One region of the Bacillus sp. ABR genome, then DNA from elsewhere that is predicted to be linked to it. Evidence: riboswitches for the same ligand, from Rfam matches in the RefSeq annotation. Region 1 holds a riboswitch; each other region holds the start of a gene.
The links. A riboswitch is a leader RNA that binds a small molecule or an ion and turns the genes downstream of it on or off. The one in region 1 is predicted to bind S-adenosylmethionine.

Region 1 (5,637 bases):
TCGATAAATTACCGCTTGTTCCGAAAAACCAGTCTCTTTGGGCCAGTTCACGTTTAACGTCTGCTAGCTCCTGCCAGCGTTTGCTCTTTGCGTCTGCCATTCCTTCACTTCCTTTATTTGAACAAATTGCGCGTGTAGATCAATAAATGTGTCAAACTCCTTATGTACAAGCCCGAGCTCTTGACATTCATTGAGCAAGTAGTCGCGCGCAAACGTAAGATCTGCATGTTTCGCCGCCTCCACATCAGTCACTGAATCTCCGATCATGATGATGAAATCATCCTCATGAGTCAGGTTTCGAATGATTGAGGGCTTGCAGCATCCGCATCCATTTTGACATTGCGTATCGCAGGCATGCGGCCATTCAATCTGAATATGCTCTTCCCCAAATGATGCATGATTGCAATAAATATCGTCTCGATCGACAATGCCTTCGAGGATGGGGTAGACAAAAAAGTCCATCCCCCCACTAAGTACATAGAAAGGAATGTCTGCTTTTTTTACCTCATCCACAAATTCCTTAAATCCTTCTCGAATCTCTGTATCCTCTAAAATAAATGATTGAATGGCTTCCTTCTGATCACTTGTCAGTAATTGAAACATCTGCCCGACGCCTTCTTGAATGGTAATTTCCTTTGACAGGACACCATCCTTCAGTTTCGTCCATTCACTCGGTGCAAACTGTTTCATGATGCGGATGATATTATCATTTTTTGTAATTGTTCCATCAAAATCACAACACACAATTGGTTTTTTCATTATTCTGCTACCCTTCCCCAAAGATCAAGTGCCGCTTTTAAGTCTTGGCAGGAAGCCGCCTTATCTTGGATAGACTCTTCCTGTATAACGGCATCAATGATCGAACGAAATGCCTTCCCTCCGCCGATGGCTCCCCGCGGATGTCCGTGAATGCCTCCACCTGCGTTAATCACATGATCAATTCCAAAATCTTTGATCAATACTGGAACCATTCCTGGATGAATGCCTGCTGACGGGACAGGGAATGTTTTTTGAACCGTATCCTCTTTCACGCAAGCTTCATAGATTCCAAGGGCATCCTTTTTCGGAAGTGCAACCGATCCATAAGGTGAGGGAAAGAGGCTCAAATCAGCGCCAGCATATCGGTTTAATTTGCCTAAAAGAAGAGAATGCGAGAATCCATATTCAGGAGAGGATGTCAATGCACCACTCACTGCGGGATGCGCCATAATAGGCAGTGGAATATCTGGATCCTCAGCTAAGCTTTGCATGACATCAAGACCGTAAGCAAAGACATTGAATAAGAGCGCATCTGCTCCAAGTTCAGCGGCCTTTCTCGCTCGATCCCTCAGGTCAAAGGTTCTGCCCGTTAAATTGACAGCATACAGCGTGCGGTGTCCTGTCTCTTCATAGGTTTCTTTTAAAATCTCTTTTCCTTCTTTGATTCGCTCTTCAAAAGGAGCTAATGGACTTTCAAATAAAATTTCATCGTCTTTGATGAGGTCAACCTCGCCTAATGCCTGTAAACGGAGCTGCTCTTTTAAATCCTGCATATCACGGCCGATAACACCTTTAAAAATACTCATCAATAATGGACGATCAAATACATTTACCTTATTTCGTATGCCATCAATTCCAAATGCCGGTCCTGGCAGGCTTTTTTTAAATTCTTCAGAAAATTGGATATCGACTAGCTTCACTTTTCCGTCTAGTGAAAGCTTTCCAAAAATCGTCGTGAAAACAGCTGGTAAATCTGCTGAAAAGTTTGCCTCAGGATAAGCAATGGTCACCTCTGATTGATAAAGGCCATTTTCGGCTGGAGCAGCCTTTTCTAATACTTTTTCAACTCGGCCTTTATGCTTTTGAAGCTGCTCCTTTTTGAGCTGAGGCAAATCCGTCCATGATCCAACTGTTAAACCAAGCGCGATCTGCTCCGCTTTTCGATTTATTTGTTCATCCTCTCGATGTGTTAATACGTATGTTGCCAGTAATTCACTCACTAGGAATCCCCTTTCGATTGCATCATGCATATGTTCAATAAAAAAACCTCTTCAAGTGCTTCTTGAGCGCCTTAAAGAGGTTATTTCGTGTTATTCATCCGAATCTTATCTCTCAGCGCTTGCTGCAAGAATTAGCACCGTGCTTCATGGAAGTCGGTTGCCGGGCTTCATTGGGCTAGTCCCTCTGCCTACTCTTGATAAGAATATTCAATTTTCTTAAATATTGCCTGAATTATCGCACCATTTTTTTATGTTGTCAATGGCTTTTTTTCAAACAGCTTCAAGGCAGCGATGCGCTGAGCAGCTTCTTGTAACCGCTCCTCGCTTGTTAGAAGCCCTACTCTCACGTACCCTTCACCGTGAGCACCAAAGCCATTACCTGGCGCTACAACAACATGCGCTTTTTCTAATAATAAATCAGAAAAGGCTTCAGATGTATATCCTTCTGGCACCTTTAACCAAGCAAAAAATGATCCCTTTGGAGCACTGACTTCCCAGCCAATTTCTTTGCAGGCAGCTATCCACACATTCCGTCTTTTCTCATATCGGTCATTTTGCACCCGTACGCACGTTTGATCGCTTAATAGGGCTTCCGCTGCTGCATCCTGCGTGGCTTTAAACAACGAGACAAACAAATGATCCTGATAAAGCTCAATCGCTTCAATAACAGACGGATTCCCTGCTGCAAATCCTACTCTCCACCCTGCCATATTGTACGTTTTAGACAATGTGTAAATTTCTATTCCCGTCTCTTTCGCTCCATCTACTTGCAGAAAGCTGATCGGCTTTTCCCCATCAAACCCAATGCCGCCATATGCAAAATCATGAACAACACAAAGCTTGTGATCTTTCGCAAATGTCACGGTTTCTTCAAAAAATGAACGGCTTGCCGTAGCCCCCGTCGGATTGTTGGGGTAATTTAAGTACATTAATTTTGCCTTTTTCTTATCATCCTCAGGCAGCAAATCGTAGTCAGGTAAAAAATCATTTTTTTCAAGAAGTGGCATGGTCACCATATGAGCTCCAGCAAGTACAGCACCTGACCAATAATCAGGATAACCGGGGTCAGGGACGAGAAGCGTATCACCCGGATTCAGGAGGCATTGAGGCAGCTCAACAAGCCCTGCTTTCCCGCCAAATAAAATCGCAATTTCCGTCTTCGGATCAAGCGTAACGCCATATTCTCTTTCATAAAAAGCGGCAGCCGCCTTTTTTAATTTCGCTGTTCCACGGAATGAGGAGTATTGATGATTTTCAGGTTTTGCTACCGCTTCCTGCATGGCTTTTACAATGTGCGGAGGAGTTGGCTGATCAGGATTTCCCTGCCCCAAATTAATGATATCTGCCCCTTCCTGCACTTTTTTCTGCACCTTTTGGACAAGGGACGCAAAAAATTGTTTCGGTAATTGTTTCAACACATCTGATTGCTGGAATTCCATTTCTTCACCTTCTATTCAAGTTACGTAACAATACAATCACTGTAATGGATTGTTTTATGAATTGTAAAGCAATTTTGAAAAAAGATTGACATGTAAAGCGCAGCTCTGATAATATCTTGAATTAAGAAATGCAAACATACACGAAACAATTACATATTGATTTCTCTTATCGAGAGTTGGGCGAGGGATTTGGCCTTTTGACCCCAACAGCAACCGACCGTTAATACCACTGTGAAGTGGGGCGCAGCAAGTAACGCGCCAAGACAATTGTCTTATAGGGCACGGTGCTAATTCCATCAGACGTATGTGCTGAGAGATAAGAGAGGCTTTGAGCATACACACCATCAAGCCTCTTTCTCTCAGGAGAAAGAGGCTTTTTTATATGATTTGGAGGGGAAGCAATTGGTTACACTTACGGCATCATATGAAGAACTAACAGAAAGCTCGGCAGTTGCACTCGCAATTAGACTTGGCTTAATCCAAGAAAGCAGTCATTTGACTTGTACTGAAATCGGCGACGGGAATTTAAATTACGTCTTTCATATTTATGATCACAAACAAGAAAAAGGATTGATCATCAAGCAGGCGCTGCCTTATGCAAAGGTGGTTGGTGAGAGCTGGCCTCTTACATTAGACCGGGCAAGAATTGAAAGTGCTGCCCTGATCAAACAGTCAGAATATGCGCCGCATCTCGTACCAGCAGTCTATTATTCAGATACAGCTCTTGCAGTGACAGCCATGGAGGATCTCTCACACTTAGAAATCGTCAGAAAAGGGCTAATTGCCGGAAAACAATATCCGCATTTATCTGATCATGTTGGAGAATTTTTAGGAAAAACACTTTTTTACACATCTGACTTTGCGACAAATCCTAAAATCAAAAAACAATTTGTGAAGCAATTTACGAACCCTGACCTGTGTGATATCACAGAAAAACTCGTCTTCACAGACCCTTTCTTTGATAGTGAAACAAATGACTTCGAAGAAGAATTAAGAGAATCAGCAGAAGCGCTTTGGGCAGATCTTGAGCTGCAAGCCAAAGCAGCAGAATTGAAGCGTATCTTCCTCACATCAGCTGAAACATTGGTTCATGGAGATCTTCATACAGGCAGTATTTTTGCAAATGAGACTGAAACGAAAATCATTGATCCAGAATTCGCGTTTTACGGTCCCTTTGGATTCGATATCGGCCACTTTATCGCCAATTTGTTCCTGAATGCTTTATCTCGCGAGAATGAACACGAGCAGCAGCACCTTTTTGACCATGTCGTCAATGTATGGGCAACATTCAAAGAAGTGTTCACAAAAGCTTGGAAAGAGGACAGCATTGAAGCATTTAGTGTATCGGACAGCTTTTTAGAAACAACGTTTGATCGGATTTTAAAAGAAGCGACAGGCTTTGCCGGCTGTGAGCTTGTCCGCCGAACAATTGGCCTTGCTCATGCCGCTGATCTTGATGCGATTCCATCACCAACTAGACGGATTCAGCAGAAAAAAGCAGCACTGACACTTGGAAAAACTTTTATCAAACAATATCATGCAGTGGAAACAGCGTCTGACCTCGTCGCATTATTCCAGCCATCTGTAAAGGAGTGACGGGTTTTGTCAAAAGAATTTGAAGCCCCCCGTTCTGTCGAATGGGAAGAAAACCGTATTCACATTTTAAATCAGCAAAAATTACCGGCCGAAACCGTCTTTGAGCATTTATATACGAAAGAAGATGTGTATGATGCAATTGTGACATTAAAAGTACGCGGAGCGCCTGCGATTGGCATTACAGCAGCATTTGGACTGGCACTTAGTGCGCAAGCCATTGAGACAGAAGAAATCGATGTTTTTAAACAAGAAGTGATTCGAATCAAAGAATATTTAAACAGTGCTCGTCCAACTGCTGTGAACCTCGCCTGGGCATTAGACCGGCTGCTGCAGCGCATTCAGCGTGCAGCATCAGTAAATGCAGCTAAAACAGATCTTGTCCATGAAGCCATTCAAATTCAAATTGAAGATGAAGAAATATGCAGACAAATCGGTCAAAATGCACTTCAGCTCTTTAAATCAGGTGACCGTATCATGACCATTTGTAATGCAGGCTCCATTGCAACGAGCCGGTACGGAACAGCCCTTGCTCCCTTTTATTTAGCCAAAAAGAAAAATCTTGACCTTCACATTTATGCATGTGAAACACGCCCTGTTCTTCAAGGCGCTCGTCTGACAACATG
Region 2 (5,637 bases), on a different contig from region 1:
CATTTTCTTTGTCATCTCCTTTTGGGAAACGGCAGCTGTACCGCTTTCCGTTTACTAGACGGAGAGAGGACTCGAATGGTTTTAAAAAATACGCAGTTAGCCTCTTTGTTTGTAATAGGTCAGCGCCAGTGCAAGAGCCAGCACAGAACCTTTCACAATATCCATTGCATAATAAGGAACAGACATCATCACAAGCCCATTTTGTAAGATTCCGATGAGTACAGCCCCGATAAAAGTACCAAATGCGTTTGGCTTACCTGCTCCCATGACGGAAAAGCCGATAAAAGCAGCCGCTACTCCATCCATTAAATATGGTGCACCAGCATTAATTTCTGCTGTCATCACCCTTGATGCCAGCACGATACCTCCGATCGCTGCAAATAACGCAGAAAGCAGATAGGCCGCAATTTTGTATTTGTTCACATGAATGCCAGACAATCGAGCCGCTTCCTTATTCCCACCGATGATGTACATGAATCTGCCATGCTTTGTGTAGGTCATGAAAACATGCGCAAATAGAACAATGGCAGCCATAATGAGAATGATATATGGCACCTGTCCGATTTTGCTAAAAAAGGCAGGGATCGTTCCCGTTGAAAACGTGCCATCGGGCAGCACCATATTTTCAGAAATGGTCGCCCCTTTCGTATACGTTTGAGCCAGCCCTTGAATGATAAACATCATGGCTAATGTCATGAGCATATCTGGAATTTTCATTTTGACGATCATCCATGCATTTAACAATCCAACAATGATAGAAGCCGCTAGTGCAGAAAGGATGGCAATCAGTGGGTTTTGCGAGAACCATACGAACATAGAAATGACAATGGCATTTGACAGCGTAGCGACTGATCCAACTGATAAATCAAAACCGTTTACTGCCAATGAGATGGTTAAGCCCACCGCAATGATGGTCACAATTGAGATAGACCGTAAAATATTGATGATATTTCCCGATTGCAAAAACGCTGGATTCGCTGCCGCAAATACCACAATCAACACGACAATGGTTAAAATCGTCCCATATCGATAAAAGAAATCAAACAGATGAAAGGGTGGCCGCTGTTTTTTGATTTGCTGCACAGGGGCTGGAATTTGTTGTTCGCTCATGATTGTCCTCCTGTTGAATGATATAAAAGCTCCTCTTCAGTCGTCGGTGCAGTCATTTCCCGGGCAATGCTGCCATCATATAACACGTATACGCGGTCAGCGATACCTGCAATCTCTGATAGCTCACTCGACGCATAAATGACAGATTTTCCGCGGGCGGCAAGCTCTGCGATCAAAGTGAAAATATCTTTTTTCGCTCCAACGTCTACACCTTTAGTTGGTTCATCAAAGAGATACACATCTGCCTCAGCCAGCAGCCATTTTCCGATGGCAACCTTTTGCTGATTTCCACCAGATAGGTGCTTCACCTTTGCTTCAAGAGACGGCGTTTTGACACCAAGTCGTTTGACGATGTCGCCTGCACCCTGCTTTTCCTTCGAACGATGTAAGAAGCTGAATATCCGTGAAAATGAATGAAGACTTGCAGCCGTTAAGTTCCACCCCACGCTCTCTTCGGTCAGAACCCCTTCTTTTCTCCGCTCTTCAGGCACAAGAGCTATTCCAGCTCTCACAGCTTGATGAGGCGATGTGATGTGAATGGTTTGACCATGCAGCTGCACAGTCCCCGTCTTTTTTTCTGAGGCACCGAAAAGGGCTTTGCACAATTCTGTTTTTCCAGCACCGACAAGTCCTGCGATCCCGAGAATTTCTCCTTTTTTGACATAAAAGTGAATGTTGTTTAATTTGTTTTGATCGTTTAGCTCTTTCACTTCAAGCACAATAGGTGCATCTTTCAAAGGTTTGCGAGACGGGAATTGTTCCTCTAATGGCGCACCTAGCATTTCTTCAATGACTTGCTGCGGATTTGTGTCTTTGACAAGGTGGGCTGCCACATCCGTTCCATTTCGCATCACTGTCAGTTCATCACAGATGGTGAAAATTTCAGGCATGCGATGGGAGATAAACACGATCCCTGTCCCATACTGTTTCAGCCGATCAATCATGGAGAATAATTTGCTTGTTTCTGCATGACTAAGCGGAGCTGTTGGTTCATCTAAGATTAAAATGCTGCATTGAATGGAAACGGCCTTAGCAATGAGCACCATCTGTTTTTCAGCAAGGGTCAGATCGCTGACAAGTCGTTTTGTGGAGATGTCGATGTCCATTTCTTTTAATAACTGAGCCGCCTTGCGATGCAGCTCTTTCCAGCTGACAAATGTTTTTTTCTCAATCTCATGCATCATCATATTCTCGCCAACACTTAAGTAGGGAACAAGAGCCATATCCACTTCTTGATGGACCGTCTGCACACCATATGAGGATGCATCCTTTGGGGTTTGAATGGTTGCCGCCTGGCCATTGATGTGGATGGTTCCGTCGAAGTGGGAATGAGCGCCAGAAAGAACTTTCATTAACGTGGACTTCCCAGCACCATTTGCTCCAATTAGTGCATGGACCGTCCCTTTTTTTAATGTGAAATTCACTTGATCTAAAGCTTTGACCCCTGGGAATTCAATTGAAATATTTTTCATACGAACAAGCGGCGCTGTCATGGGTGTCCTCCTTCTCTTGATATCATCTGAAAAACGAAACACCCTCTATGGAAAGAGAGTGCACGTCGCTTATTTTGTATAATGCTTCTTCAAGGTCTTCATCCAATCTTCCTCAAAAGCAGTCGATGAACCGAATCCCTTCACTTCGTCTGCAAGATTGACCATGTTAATGGCTTTTCCTGCTTGTTGAAGCTGCTTTTGCGAGATGAGAGAGGCCTCAAGGTCATAGGAAGATGGTGTTTTCTCACCAGCTATTTTCTTCGCAAGAATCCTCACGTCGACTGCGCCGATGAGCTTCGGATCAACCGCTGCTGTGTACTTCCATGGACTGTCCTTCGCTGTCATTTCTTGAAGATCAGCATTTGACACATCAATCCCATAAATCTTCACTTCTGTTCTTCCTGCTTCCTTTAACGCTCTTGCTGCCCCAATGGCAAAGGCATCCCATGTGGCAAAAATAGCGTCCAGTTTGCCCTTTGGATACTTATTCAGCATGGCTGCTACTGCATTTTGCGTTTGAACAGACGTATCAGAAGAGGCTACACCAAAGCGGTCAAGCTCCTTGATCCCTGAATGTTGTTTAAGCGTTTCTTGATAGACCTTGTTTCGTCTCACCATTGGCGGGAATCCATCTACCCACAGGTACGCAATATTTGCTTTTCCTTTAAAATCAGACACGAGCGCGTCTAATGATTTTTTCGCTAATTGTTCGTCATCTTGAGACGTCACTGTGACTCCTTTGATGTCCTTTAGCTTAGGATTTGAATCAAATGCTACAACTGGAATGCCTTTCGCTGTGATCTTTTTCACATCAGCGACTGTCGCCTCGTCGTCCCCGTGAGAGATGATAAAGCCATCATAATTTTCCTCCAGCGCCTGAGAGATGGCATCATGGAATTTTGCTGTATCACCATTTGCGGTGTAGACATCTACCGTAAAGCCGAGTGCTTCACCTTCTGCCTTCGTTCCAGCTAAAAATTGAGCTGTATGATCGTCTCCTCCAATTTTGCGGATCACTTTAATTTTAGCCCCCTGTCCCTTTGCAAATCGCTTCGGTACTTTGTCAAAAGAGACTTTTTCGTTTGCATTTGCCTTTGAGCCTGCACTTGATCCAGTGCCGCAGCCAGATAATAGGACGGTTAATGCCGTTAATAAGACAAGAAATGATGTAAAATGCTTACGCTTCATTGCTGTTCCTCCTCAAGTTGTTTTAAATTTTTCACATCGGAAAACTAGGTAAAAAAGTGGAAATACGCCTGTCAAACAGGCATTTGATTCGAAAAAGAGACGAAAAAAAGCCTCTCTTGGAAAGAGAGGCTTGATCACCGTTGCATGAAACATGTATCGGGAAGTCTTCCTCTCTTATCTGTCAAAGCTGTAACAGCTTTGCAGGAATTAGCACCAATTTCTACAATAGAAACGGTTGCTGGGCGTCATAGGGCCAGTCCCTCTGCCTCTCTTGATAAGAGATCCGTTATGAAATTTGTTTTCGTTGAAATGTCTTCTTTACTTTAATGTGATGTCACATCAATGTCAATGACTTTTTTGAAAATTTCTAAAATATCATTAACTTCCGATGATTTTCTTAGCAGGTGATGATTTCTTCAGACGGAAATCATATTTTTTCTCATTCACAAATTGTGGGTTGAGATGTGCTGATCCTTTATCTTGACCGCTATTAGAGAGATAGGTTTTGTAGCCTTCCATCCATTTCCCGCGCCAAATCCACTGTGATGCTTTCGCACCTTTGCGATCATCATAAACGTTCTTCTGGAAGGTATTCTTTTGGTTCACTTGATAAAGATTCACGACTAAGTAATGCGAGGCGCTAGCCGTCATGATATTATTCGTGATTCGATTGTTCACTGCTTGATACTGCATTAGCAATTGGCCGCCTTCTAAGCCGGCTGTGTCATTTTTGTACAAAATATTATGTGAAATCGTCGTATTGGTTGTACCGCCACGCTTCTTATCATAGCCGCCAATAGAAATGCCTGTATAACGGTTTAAATATACTTGATTGTGTTCGATGCGGATGCGATCTGCCATTTTTCCTTTATGTTCGCTTGTAACTTCAATCCCCAGGTCATTGTGATGTGAGATGTTATGATCGATCACAATGTCTTTTCCGCCATCAACATAAATTCCGCCAGCGGAGATGTCGCTTCCATAGGCTGGGTTCCCTGCACTCGTAATCTCATATACTTTGTTTCTAGAGACGACTCCATTTCTAACTTGATCATACTTTTTAGAGGGTGCTACGTTCTCGAAACCAATTAAATCAATGCCAATATTATCAGTGTTACGGACCGTGTTATGTGTCACACGGAAATTTTTGACGTTTCCATTTAGCACGAGCGCTTCACTAAAGCCCAGTTTTAATTTTTCAACGGTATTTCCTTTGATTTCAATGTCTTCTATTGCTGCAGGAGCTTTTGTCCCATAGACAGCAATTCCATGTGCATTTCCATTTTCATGTTTCGTCTGAATGTCATACACTCGGTTATTGAGCAGTTTTACGCCTTTACCGCTTCCTTTGATGAAAATACCAACTGGTGTTAAATCTTCTTTATTCGTCTTAAGATGTCCTACAGTGAGGCCTTTGAGGGTGATGTAGCTCTTTTGATCGACCGTGACAAGGCCGCCATCGGCTTGATTTCCTTTAAGGGATGCCCCACTAATCACAGGTTTTTCTTTTCCGTAAGCTTGAAAGACAACGGGTGCTTTCTTTGTTCCGGAATAACGGACAATCAATTTCTCTTTGTATGTACCGCCTCTCATGTAAATGGTTGTCCCAGCCTTCGCCATACTTGCTGCTTTTTTCAGCGTGCGGAAAGGTTTTTGCTTTGTTCCCGGGTTTTTGTCGTTTCCGTTTACCGCTACGTAATAAGCTGTGCTTTGCTTAGCACCAGCTTCCTCTGTCATCGCTTGACAGCCAAAGCTGATCATGGACATGAATACAATGAGTAAAATGCTTGGTATCACTCGTTTCATCTTGTTGTTTGCTCCTTTCCCTTCTCTTCTTCCTTTATCG
Region 3 (5,637 bases), on a different contig from region 1:
CTCTTTTATTCATCGTATGCACATCGTTTAAAACGCCATCAATTCTTGCTGCCACACGTCTTGCATCCGAGGCGTTTTTTTCACCAATGGCATTGTTGGCTTCTTTGGTCCATGTGTCATATTTTGAATTTAACCTTGTTAATGCCTCTTTGTTCAAATTTCCTGCATGCTTGTTTAACGTTTGCAGCTGTTTTTTTGCTGTAGAAATATCGTTTTGAACGATCTCTAGCTGTTCATCTGAAAGTGTCATCGAATAATTGGTCATCGCTTGCTCGACACTTTCAAAGCTTGCCTTCGTTTTTTGTACGTTTAATAAGGTTTGGACATCTGCTTCATTTGATGATTGGATCTTTGTCATGCTGACAATGATAAACGCAATGACGCCAACTGCTAAAAGAAGTGAGATAAGTGAGTTGAGTAAAATTTTGACGCGTAAGCTCATGATGCGCCCCCCTCTTCTTTTAGAAGCGTCTGCTTCAGACCATTTAATTTTTTGGTCAGTGTCTCAGCATTTTTTAAGATCCGGATTTTTGCCATATCGATTCCATCATTGCTTAAGTCATAGACAACATGTCCGCTTTTAATTTGATTGTTCTTGACGACCTGTTCGCTGAATTGATAGACCACTTCATCGACTTTTTTTACCATAGATGAAATCACAGCTTTTTCTGCAGTATAGTACTGATCGCTGTCAACACCAATGGCATATTTGCCTTGAGATTGCGCTTCTTTTAATACACCAACACCTGAATAACCGGCTGCAGCATATAAAACGTCTGCTTTCTTTTTGATCATATCTTTGGCTATTTTACCGCCCTTGCCTGCATCACTAAATGTACCGGCATAGGTAGATAAGATTTTGATTTTTGGATTGACTGATTTGGCGCCTTTTTGAAACCCTTGTTCAAAACGATGAATGACGTCTGCATCAACACCGCCAACAAATCCAATGACATCGCTTTTCGTTGTCATCGCAGCAAGTGCACCTGCTAAATAGCTGCCTTCCTCTTCTTTAAACGTCACAGAGGTCACATTTTTCAGCTCAGATACGGCATCGATCAGAAGAAACTGCTTCTTCGGATATTTCTTTGCGACTTTTTCTAGGTCTTCTTGCATACTAAAACCTACACCGATAATGAGATCATTACCATCTTTTACGAGTTCTGTCAGCCCTTTTTCATATGTATCAGTTTCTGCAATTTCTCTATAATCAAATTCAATGCCAAGCTCATCACGTGCTTTTTCTAATCCTTTAAATGATGAATCGTTAAATGATTGATCACCAAGACCATCATCTGTGAGCATAACGCCAATATGCTTCGCAGTTGATTTTGGCGACCCCTCCTGGTGATTACTGCATGCGGCGAGCACCATAAGCATAGCTGCCATCAGAAGCAATGAAATCTTCACTTTCATCCAAAAACACACTCCTTTTATCATCCTTACTCCTTTTTTATCGGATTTGAGGGGCGTTGTTTCAATGATATAGTGAAGGTTTTCATGACTTTTTTCATAGAAAAAATCCATTATTTAAGACAAAAATAAAAAAGTGAGCAAATGCTCACTTTTAGATCATTGACAAAGGGCTAAAATGAACTTTATTTTAGAACTTTGTCTTCTTTTCAGCGTGACCTGAAAACCTTTGCAGCCCTAGGAAGGACGAGTACCGGAGCGAATTTGACATTCGTGAGCACCGGCACGCAGGACTGACACCGAATGCGAGGGTTTGTCTGCACGCTGAAGTGAGCAAATGCTCACTTTTTCTCGTATGTCCAGCCTTCTTTTTGATAAACGAGATCATTTTTCATCAGATGACCTAGTGCTCGTTTAAAGGCTGCTTTGCTCATTTGAAATCTTTCGCGGATATCCTCTGGATCACTTTTGTCTCCGTAAGGCATGGCGCCGTTTCTTGTTCTCATATAGGTTAAAATTTCTTCTGCATCGACAGATAATGCATCCTGTTTTCTAGGAAGCAGAGAAACGTTCACGGTTCCATCCTCTTTCACTGCAATAACGCGTCCTGTAACGGTCGATCCTAGTCTTGGCTCTTCCTTTCGTTCCGTGCGGTGAATAAACCCTCGCACGCCTGTATCTGTCAGCATAAAAGAACCTGTCGCAATTAAACGATAGATTGTTCCAGTGATTTCTTTGTTCATTAAGGTTTCTGGTGCCTCAGTAAACAATTCACTGATCACGTCTTCTGTGGCTGGTTTTGCGAACATTCTGCCGTAACTTGTGACTTTCAGCATACAGTAGAGTTTGTCTCCTTTTTTCGGCCATGCTTCCTCAAATGGCGGGAGGTGTTCTGTTGCTACAAGTGCATCCTTTGACAGTCCAACATCGACAAATGCGCCCATGTCTTCTACCACGTCTACAACTTCTACCCAGCCGTATGTATGTGCGTTAATTGTAGGGATTTTCATTGTGGCAGCGAGTCTTTCTTCATGATCTACATATAAATAGACCTCTACTTCATCTCGGTCATCAAGATCCTCTGTCATTTCACTGCGGTGCAGGAGGACCGAATCTTCACCATCTGTCAAAAAGTAGCCGTATTCCATTTCGTTCTCTATTTGCAAGGTCAGTTGCTCACCTGGTCTCATGTTCTCTTCCTTCCTATCTGCCCATAAAAGAGCGTTCGTTCATCTTTAGATTCACTTTATTCTACTATACTTCTCCCCGCATGAACATCTCTAGTTCTGTTAGCTAAAGTGGACAAACTGGTCACGATTTATACCGCAGCCGGCTGAACTCTTTGCCTCATCTCTTCGATAAAGTTTCTTCTTCGCCTATTGGCATGATAAAATAGACGCAATATCAATACTTGGAGGTCATGTGTGATGGCAAAAGAAAGCTCATTTGACATTGTATCGAAAGTCGAACTGCCTGAGGTGCAAAACGCTGTTCAAGCAGCGCTGAAAGAAATTAAAAACCGTTATGATTTTAAAGGAAGTAAAAGTGATATTTCTCTCGAAAAAGAAGAACTTGTTCTCATTTCTGATGATGACTTCAAGCTTGAGCAGCTAAAAGATGTACTTGTGACAAAGCTGATCAAACGAAATGTGCCAACTAAAAACATCGATTACGGAAAAACCGAGCATGCTCTTGGCGGTACAGTACGCCAGCGTGCGAAGCTGATCAGCGGGATTGATCAAGACAACGCTAAAAAGATCAACGCACTCATCAAGCAGTCTGGCATCAAAGTGAAATCACAATTTCAGGATGACCAAGTGCGTGTGACAGGGAAAAATAAAGATGATTTACAAGAGGTGATTTCTCTTATGCGTAAGGCTGATTTGCCGATTGATGTCCAATTTATAAATTTTCGATAAATTTCAAATTTTCCATTGATTATTTCTGCATTTTTCGTTACAGTTGATGGAAGTTCAATTCATTGACATGTTCATATTGCTTTCTTATCAAGAGAGGCAGAGGGACTGGCCCTGTGAAGCCTCAGCAACCGGTGTAGTAGAAATCTATTTTCTATGACCAAGGTGCTAAATCCAGCAAGCAACTGCTTGGAAGATAAGGAGAAGAATTACGATACAGCCAAAAAGTCTTCTTCTTATCAGAAGGCTTTTTTTGTTACATAGAAATAAGGAGGAATACAATGGGCCTATTACAAGACTTACAAAATCGCGTACTGATAGCTGACGGAGCGATGGGAACACTTTTATACTCTTACGGCATTGACCGCTGTTTTGAAGAATTAAATTTATCGAAAGAGGATGAAGTGAAACGCGTGCACGAAGCTTATGTGCAGGCAGGCGCTGACATCATCCAAACGAACACATACGGTGCGAATTATATTAAACTATCCCGCTACGGCTTAGAGGAAGAAACGAAACGAATCAATACAAAAGCGGTACAAATTGCAAAAGCAGCCGCTGGCTCTGCCTATGTACTCGGAACAATTGGCGGCATTCGAACGTTTAACAAAAATGCCTACTCTATAGAAGAAATCAAACGAAGCTTTAGAGAGCAGCTGTATATCCTATTAAATGAAGAGCCTGACGGATTATTGCTTGAAACGTATTATGACATAGAAGAAGCAAAGGCTGTTCTCCAAATTGCTCGCAAAGAAACGACTCTCCCGATTGTCATGAACGTATCTATGCATGAACAAGGCGTTTTGCAAGATGGTACCCCGCTGAAGGATGGTTTATCTGAGTTATCATCTCTTGGTGCAGATGTCGTCGGCATCAACTGCAGGCTGGGCCCTTATCACATGATTCAGGCACTCGAAGGCGTTCCACTTTTAGAAAATTCGCATTTATCTGTCTATCCTAACAGTAGTCTCCCCTCTCTTGAAGAAGGCAGACTCGTCTATGATACTGATAACGATTATTTCCGAAAAAGTGCACTTGAATTTAGAAATCAGGGCGCACGCATTATCGGAGGCTGCTGTGGAACAACACCTCAGCATATTAGCGCAATGGCTGAAGCGGTCAAAGATTTAGCACCGATCACTGAAAAAGAAGTGAAGGTGTTAAAAGAAGAAATCATTTCCATCCAAGATCAGCGCACTGAACCAGGTCTTGATGAGCTGGCTGTGAAAAAACGATCGATTATCGTAGAGCTCGATCCACCGAAGAAGCTGAACTTCGAAAAATTTCTCGTTGCTGCAAATGAATTAAAGAATGCTGGCATTGATGCGTTAACGTTAGCCGATAATTCTCTTGCAACTCCGCGTATTAGCAATGTCGCTTGCGGCGCATTATTAAAGCAGCAGCTTGATATGCGTTCTCTTGTTCATATCACATGCCGCGACCGTAATTTGATTGGGCTACAATCCCATTTAATGGGGCTCGACACTCTTGGATTAACCGATATTTTAGCGATCACAGGCGATCCATCTAAAATTGGAGACTTCCCAGGTGCAACATCTGTGTATGATTTAACCTCCTTTGATTTGATTCGTCTCATCAAGCAATTTAATGAAGGCCTTTCTTTCTCAGGAAAGCCTCTTGGCAAAAAGACCAATTTTTCAGTGGCTGGCGCGTTTAACCCAAATGTGCGTCATATAGATAAAGCGGTCAAACGTCTTGAGAAAAAAATCGAATACGGCGCTGATTATTTTATTTCACAGCCTGTTTATTCTGAAGAACAGCTTGTGAAAATTCATGAGGAAAGCCGCCACTTGGATAAACCTATTTACATCGGCATTATGCCGTTAACAAGCAGCCGAAATGCAGAGTTTATTCATCACGAAATTCCCGGCATCAAATTATCTGATTCTATTCGTGACATTATGGCTAAGGCTGGCGAGGATAAAGAAAAGCAGCGAGCAGAAGGTTTAGCGATTGCCCGCTCTTTATTAGATACAGCCTGCGAATTGTTTAATGGCATTTATTTAATTACTCCTTTCCTTCGATCAGATTTAACAGCAGAACTGACCACCTACATCCATCAGAAAGAAAAGGAGTCTAACATCCATGTCAACTATCACTGAACAGCTCAAAAAACGCATCCTCGTCCTTGATGGTGCAATGGGCACAATGATTCAAAACGCCAACCTGACAGCAGAGGACTTTGGCGGAGAAGAGTATGAGGGCTGTAACGAGTATTTGAATGTGACAGCCCCTCACATCATCCGTGCGATCCATAGGGAATACCTCGAAGCAAGTGCCGATCTCA
Region 4 (5,637 bases), on a different contig from region 1:
CTCCCCGCCCCTCAGCTATTATTAGCCTCTTATATTCATTTTTGCGAGCTGTCTTTTCTCATCTCGATAGGACTGCTCTCGTTTATATTCCACTTTCATCCTTAAGTCATGGTCTCTTTCGTACTCTGCATAGCTCATGCCATGAGCTTGATGCATGGCCTTTTCCATCTCGGCGGTATAATCCAATCCCAGTGTACTATGGTCCGAACAAATAATAAACCATTCCCTTCCTTGAGTGTAGCTTTATTGTAGCAAACGTATGCGGCTTCACTCAAAAGGGATATGACGCTCTATGACGTCATATTTTCTCACACATTCGGTTGAGAAGTACTCAACTCCTTGATATGGAAAAATACCTTGTTTTCCTTCTTTTAATGCGTCTGTCCTCCAAATTCATCAATACATTGCTGAACGACAGTGATTCCTTGGCTTAGTGCTGCCCCGCCGCCAAAAGCTGCCGCCACGCTCACAACCTCTAGCAGATTCTCTTCTGTCGCCCCTTGATCGAGCGCTCCCTTTGTATGATAAATCATGCAGTATTCATCCTGTGCATGAATACTGATGCCGAGGGCAATCATTTGTTTTTCCTTTTGCGTTAATGAATCGCTTTGAAAGCACTGCTCCGTAAATTCATTAAATTTCTTTCCAAACACCGGCATTTTCTTCTGGAATTCACCCATTGCGGTTTTATAATCAGTCAGTGATTGCTGCATGGATCCGCTCATATGCTGTTCATTCATTTTGATTCCATCCCTTCAGGTCATTTGTACGTTTTTATTATGAGCGAGATTTGAAAAAATACACAAAAAACCTCGCTTTGAAAGAAGCGAGGTCGAAATGTTGTTATTCAGATACAGGCAATACTGCACCGTCATATTTTTTGTCGATGAATTCTTTGATTTTATCAGAGTGAAGAACTTCCATTAATGCCTTGATCTTATCTGATTTTTCGTCACCTTTGCGAACCGCAACGATGTTTGCATATGGATTGTTCTTTGTTTGCTCAAGTTCGATTGAATCTTTTTTCGGATTCAATTTATTTTGGATCGCATAGTTGACGTTGATAAATACAGCATCGCCTTCACTGTTTTCATAAGCTTTCGCAGTTAATTCAGGCGCGATTTTTTTGAATTTTAGGTTCTTTGGGTTTTCTTTAATGTTCTTTACTGTTGCGTTGATTGTATCAACCTTTGGATCAAGCTTGATGACACCAGCATTTTGCAGAAGGGCAAGCATACGGCCTTGTTCAGCTACGTTGTTTGTCATGATGATTGTGCCGCCGTTTGGAATATCTTTTACTGATTTGTATTTCTTAGAGTAGATACCGAAAGGCTCAAGGTGAACCGCACCAGCACTCACTAGGTTATAATCTTTGTTTGATTTATTTTCTTCGTTTAAGTAAGGGATATGTTGGAAAAAGTTCGCATCCACTTCTTTTTCAGCTAACGCTTTGTTGTACATTTTATAATCGCTAAGCACTTTCACTTTTAAATCGTAGCCTTTTTCTTTTAGAAGTGGTTTTGCTTCTTCAAGAATTTCGGCATGCGGCGTTTTTGAAGCGGCAACCGTAATGGTTTTGCTTTCACTTGCGTTATTAGATGAACCGCACGCAGCTAAAATACCTGCAAATGCTAGAAATAGTGCACTTAAAATCAATTTCTTCATGAATAAATCCTCCCTTAACGTTTATCAATTTTATTTGTAATCAAATCACCGATTATTTGAATAATAAAGACGATGATGAGAATAAACACAGTGGCTACAAGTGTGACATCTGTATTACCAGATTGGTACCCTTCCACATAGGCGAGGTCACCAAGTCCGCCTGCTCCAATTGCACCTGCAATCGCAGTAGAGCCAATTAGAGCAATCGCTGTTACGGTAATACCTGAAATAAGGGCTGGCAATGATTCTGGCAGCAATACTTTGAAAATGATTGTTGACGTTTTCGCTCCCATTGATCGTGCTGCTTCAATGACTCCTTTGTCTACCTCACGCAGTGCAATTTCGACAAGACGTGCATAGAATGGAGCTGACCCTATGACAAGGGCAGGGAGTGCTGCATTAGGACCAAGAATCGTATGCATTAAGAATTTCGTGAACCCTAGTAAAAGAATAATTAAAATGATAAAAGGAATCGATCTGAAAATGTTGACGACAGCGCCGATGACAGCATTAATCGGTTTATTTTCCCAAAGACCGCCTTTACTCGTTAGAAAGAGTAATAGTCCAAGGATAATACCAATGGCAAAGGCAAATGCCAATGAAATCAGTGTCATATACACCGTTTCACCTGTTGCACTCCAGATGACGTCTAAATCAACGTTCGGAAACCATTTCTCAAACATGTGTCATCACCTCGATTTCAACCTGTTTGCTTTGGATATAGGCGATGGCTTTTTCTACCTCAGTCTCTTCTCCATTAATGTGGATAAAGAGTGTTCCAAACGCGCCTTCCTGCGTTTGAGAAATCTTCCCTTGAAGGATATTCACATCGACATTGAAGGATCGAATGATTTCAGTGATCAGCGGCTGCTCGGCAGAGTCTCCAATAAAGGACAACCGTACGACCTGACCTTCTTTTACTCGTTCTAAGACGTGCTCGATTGTTTCTTTCGCTTCCTCTGGTTCCGCAAGCTGTTTCACAAATCGCTTCGTCATTTCTTCCTTTGGCTGTCTGAAGACGCGTAATACTTCGCCTTCTTCAACAATACGTCCATTTTCCATGACTGCGACGCGATGACAAATTTTGCGAATGACGTGCATTTCGTGTGTAATGAGCACAATCGTGAGCCCTAGTCGTTTATTAATATCGGCCAAAAGCTCAAGGATTGAATCGGTCGTTTGCGGATCTAGCGCAGATGTCGCTTCGTCACATAGAAGAACCTTTGGATCATTCGCTAATGCTCTCGCAATGCCGACACGCTGTTTTTGCCCGCCGCTAAGCTGAGAAGGATACGCATTTTCTTTTCCTTCTAAACCGACCAATTTAATCAGTTCATTCGCACGCTCTCTCCGTTTCGATGTCGGTACACCTGCGATCTCAAGCGGGAACATAATGTTTTGTCTCACCGTTCTTGACCAAAGTAAATTAAAGTGCTGGAAGATCATGCTGATTTCTTGTCTTGCTTTCCGAAGTTTCGCATTCGATACTTCATTGATCCGGTTGCCTGCCACTTCAACAATTCCTTCTGTTGGCAGCTCCAGACCGTTTAATAGGCGAATAAGCGAGCTTTTTCCTGCACCGCTATACCCGATAATTCCGAATATTTCACCTTTATCAATATCCAAGTTGACGTCTTTCACGGCATCAACATTTCCGCTTTTTGAATGATACGTTTTTGATACATTCTGTAAATGAATCACAGTCTGATCACCTGCTTTCTTGCTGAATCTATAGGTTTCCATCACATACGTTATTTATTCTTCTTTCTGTCATGACTCTAGCCTGACGTCAGGTCAGTAAAAAAGACCTAACTGCAACGCAAGCAGAAAGGCCTTTTATGTCAATTACGCCTTTCTCTCATCTTTCAAAGCGCTGCGGCTTTGAGTGAATTGGCACCAATTTCAGCTATGCTGACGGTTGCCGGGTTTCATAGGGCACGTCCCTCCACCTCTCTTAATAAGAGAAAATATGTTGTTTTATGTGATGTTCATGTTTTTACTAACGTAGAATATCATGCTATCTGAGATATGTCAACGCTGTAAATCGCTAATTTCCAAGTAAACAACTACGTTATCATTTTTCGAAAAAAACCGTTCGTCAGCCAAAGCACTGCCTCTAGTCTAAGGAGCGCACGGAATGACCCTTTGACTTTGACTTGTCCTCTGCTGATTAACTGCTGTAAGGACATATCTCCATCTAATAATTGTAGAATCTCTTTCCTCTCACCATAAAAGATGAGATCCGATAACTCAATTGCAGGTAGTTTCTTCACTTCACCACGTTCATCCACAATCAATGTACAAGAGTCAGTTTCCGCCTCAAATGTAATCTTCAAGGATGATGATGAGAGCAGCGGTTTTAATAATAAACGCTGCCCTGTGTTACCATGGGCTTTCACATTTTCCACATGTATAACCTCCCTGTCATTTGGTTATACATAACATTTCTCTACAAACATCTTCTTGTCCTTTATAAATAACTCGACAAATTTTCAAATGAATTTCTTGAAATATGACAAAAAACCGCTTTATTTAGCGGTTTCAATCATTTCATGAAGATATGGAACTGAGTGAAAGGCATAGCCTTTTTGCACCAATTCTCCTTTTTTAAACAGTAGAAAGCAAGGAACACTCTCGATCTCAAATGCTTTTGCAAAGCCTGGTGAATAGTTTAAATTGTTTTCGTAAAATGGTACATCCGGCTGCATGGCGTCTACGACTGCCAGCATTTTCTTTGCCAGCTGGCATGTTCCGCAAAACGGTGTATATAAGTATAAAAGAAATAAATCGTCCTCTATCTCTTTGAATTCGTGTTCTTCAATCTCTTTCATAATACGTCCACCCTCATAAATATTTCGAATGAACATCAATGTTTGCAGCTAATAGGATAGATGCAATGTGGGCTGACGGTGAAGCGGCCACTTCGCGGTACGTTCTGTCGACAAAAAGATGAAGTGCTTCAGGGAATTCTTTTCGAAATTGCTTCCGCAGTTTGTCGCCTGCATCGTCACTGTCTGCTAATATGTAAACGTCTTTCCCCACTAAATCGTCCACAAGCTGGTCCAGCTTCGATGTACTGATCGTGCCATTGGTGCAAATGATGGTAACAGGTTCACTTATGACTTCTTTCAGCTTTTGTTTGTCTGTTTTACCTTCTACAATGATGACCTTTTCTATCTCGACATTCATCACGATCACCCGGCCCTTTTGACGTTGATTCACTTCTTCCTTAGATTACAATCTTTCATTCAGGTTGTAAAGATTGGGCGCCTCGTCATCAAAAAGACTGCAGTTTTTGTTCACTGCAGTCTCCTCTGTGATTAGCACCACCCATTTTCATCGTCACAGTCTACATATTTTTCTGTCCCATCGGTCAATGTATCCGTTAGACGATAAAAACGATTTTGATCATAGGAATATCCCGATTTCAGCTCATATTGGTTTTCACTAATCATTGTGCCAATCTCTTCATTTTGATGATAAAGCACCATGCCGCTTTCTTTGAATCGTCCAGTGACATGCTCTGTTATATCCACCTGTTCTTTTTGAAAAGACAAATTGGACACCCCCCATAAAGGTAGAGTGTCCAATTTCACATGAATTAGTCTTCTTTTGTCATTTCTTCATATTGCTCAGCAGTCATTAAGTTCTCGATTTCAGATGCATCAGCTGGTTCTACAACGATCATCCATGCTTTTTCATATGGAGAGTCGTTGACGAATTCTGGGCTGTCATCCAGCTCATCGTTCACTTCGACGATTGTGCCATTGATCGGTGCATAAAGTTCAGAAACTGTTTTCACTGATTCTACACTTCCGAAAGGCTCGTCCGCTGTGATTTTGTCTCCTACTTCAGGAAGCTCAACGAACACTATATCGCCAAGCTCAGATTGAGCAAAATGCGTAATACCGATACGCACCTTATCTCCTTCTACTTTGACCCATTCATGTTCTTCTGAATAACGTAAATCTT

Region 2: it holds a riboswitch for S-adenosylmethionine, as region 1 does, so the genes downstream of both, OIT90_RS01240 (sugar ABC transporter substrate-binding protein) here and mtnK (S-methyl-5-thioribose kinase) in region 1, are expected to answer to the same signal.
Region 3: it holds a riboswitch for S-adenosylmethionine, as region 1 does, so the genes downstream of both, OIT90_RS15985 (bifunctional homocysteine S-methyltransferase/methylenetetrahydrofolate reductase) here and mtnK (S-methyl-5-thioribose kinase) in region 1, are expected to answer to the same signal.
Region 4: it holds a riboswitch for S-adenosylmethionine, as region 1 does, so the genes downstream of both, OIT90_RS03950 (methionine ABC transporter ATP-binding protein) here and mtnK (S-methyl-5-thioribose kinase) in region 1, are expected to answer to the same signal.

The regions. Positions count from the first base shown of each region.
Region 1 is NZ_JAOYSL010000003.1:566,917-572,553, forward strand. Features, by position in the region: gene OIT90_RS12960 (methylthioribulose 1-phosphate dehydratase) at 1-100, opposite strand, end outside; gene OIT90_RS12965 (2-hydroxy-3-keto-5-methylthiopentenyl-1-phosphate phosphatase) at 64-759, opposite strand; gene mtnW (2,3-diketo-5-methylthiopentyl-1-phosphate enolase) at 759-1,979, opposite strand; SAM riboswitch class I at 2,082-2,183, opposite strand; gene OIT90_RS12975 (pyridoxal phosphate-dependent aminotransferase) at 2,228-3,418, opposite strand; SAM riboswitch class I at 3,583-3,740, shown strand; gene mtnK (S-methyl-5-thioribose kinase) at 3,821-5,014, shown strand; gene mtnA (S-methyl-5-thioribose-1-phosphate isomerase) at 5,021-5,637, shown strand, end outside.
Region 2 is NZ_JAOYSL010000001.1:261,869-267,505, reverse strand. Features, by position in the region: gene ywaC (GTP pyrophosphokinase YwaC) at 1-3, opposite strand, end outside; gene OIT90_RS01250 (ABC transporter permease) at 97-1,110, opposite strand; gene OIT90_RS01245 (sugar ABC transporter ATP-binding protein) at 1,107-2,603, opposite strand; gene OIT90_RS01240 (sugar ABC transporter substrate-binding protein) at 2,673-3,791, opposite strand; SAM riboswitch class I at 3,963-4,072, opposite strand; gene OIT90_RS01235 (right-handed parallel beta-helix repeat-containing protein) at 4,170-5,597, opposite strand.
Region 3 is NZ_JAOYSL010000005.1:101,475-107,111, forward strand. Features, by position in the region: gene OIT90_RS15965 (methyl-accepting chemotaxis protein) at 1-442, opposite strand, end outside; gene OIT90_RS15970 (BMP family lipoprotein) at 439-1,416, opposite strand; gene OIT90_RS15975 (CvfB family protein) at 1,755-2,603, opposite strand; gene OIT90_RS15980 (YajQ family cyclic di-GMP-binding protein) at 2,841-3,332, shown strand; SAM riboswitch class I at 3,414-3,532, shown strand; gene OIT90_RS15985 (bifunctional homocysteine S-methyltransferase/methylenetetrahydrofolate reductase) at 3,611-5,452, shown strand; gene metH (methionine synthase) at 5,436-5,637, shown strand, end outside.
Region 4 is NZ_JAOYSL010000001.1:794,438-800,074, reverse strand. Features, by position in the region: gene OIT90_RS03970 (YuzK family famiily protein) at 22-156, opposite strand; gene OIT90_RS03965 (carboxymuconolactone decarboxylase family protein) at 372-740, opposite strand; gene metQ (methionine ABC transporter substrate-binding lipoprotein MetQ) at 844-1,665, opposite strand; gene OIT90_RS03955 (methionine ABC transporter permease) at 1,680-2,348, opposite strand; gene OIT90_RS03950 (methionine ABC transporter ATP-binding protein) at 2,341-3,366, opposite strand; SAM riboswitch class I at 3,521-3,629, opposite strand; gene OIT90_RS03945 (SCP2 sterol-binding domain-containing protein) at 3,732-4,073, opposite strand; gene OIT90_RS03940 (thioredoxin family protein) at 4,194-4,496, opposite strand; gene OIT90_RS03935 (toprim domain-containing protein) at 4,510-4,854, opposite strand; gene OIT90_RS03930 (YusG family protein) at 4,986-5,222, opposite strand; gene gcvH (glycine cleavage system protein GcvH) at 5,267-5,637, opposite strand, start outside.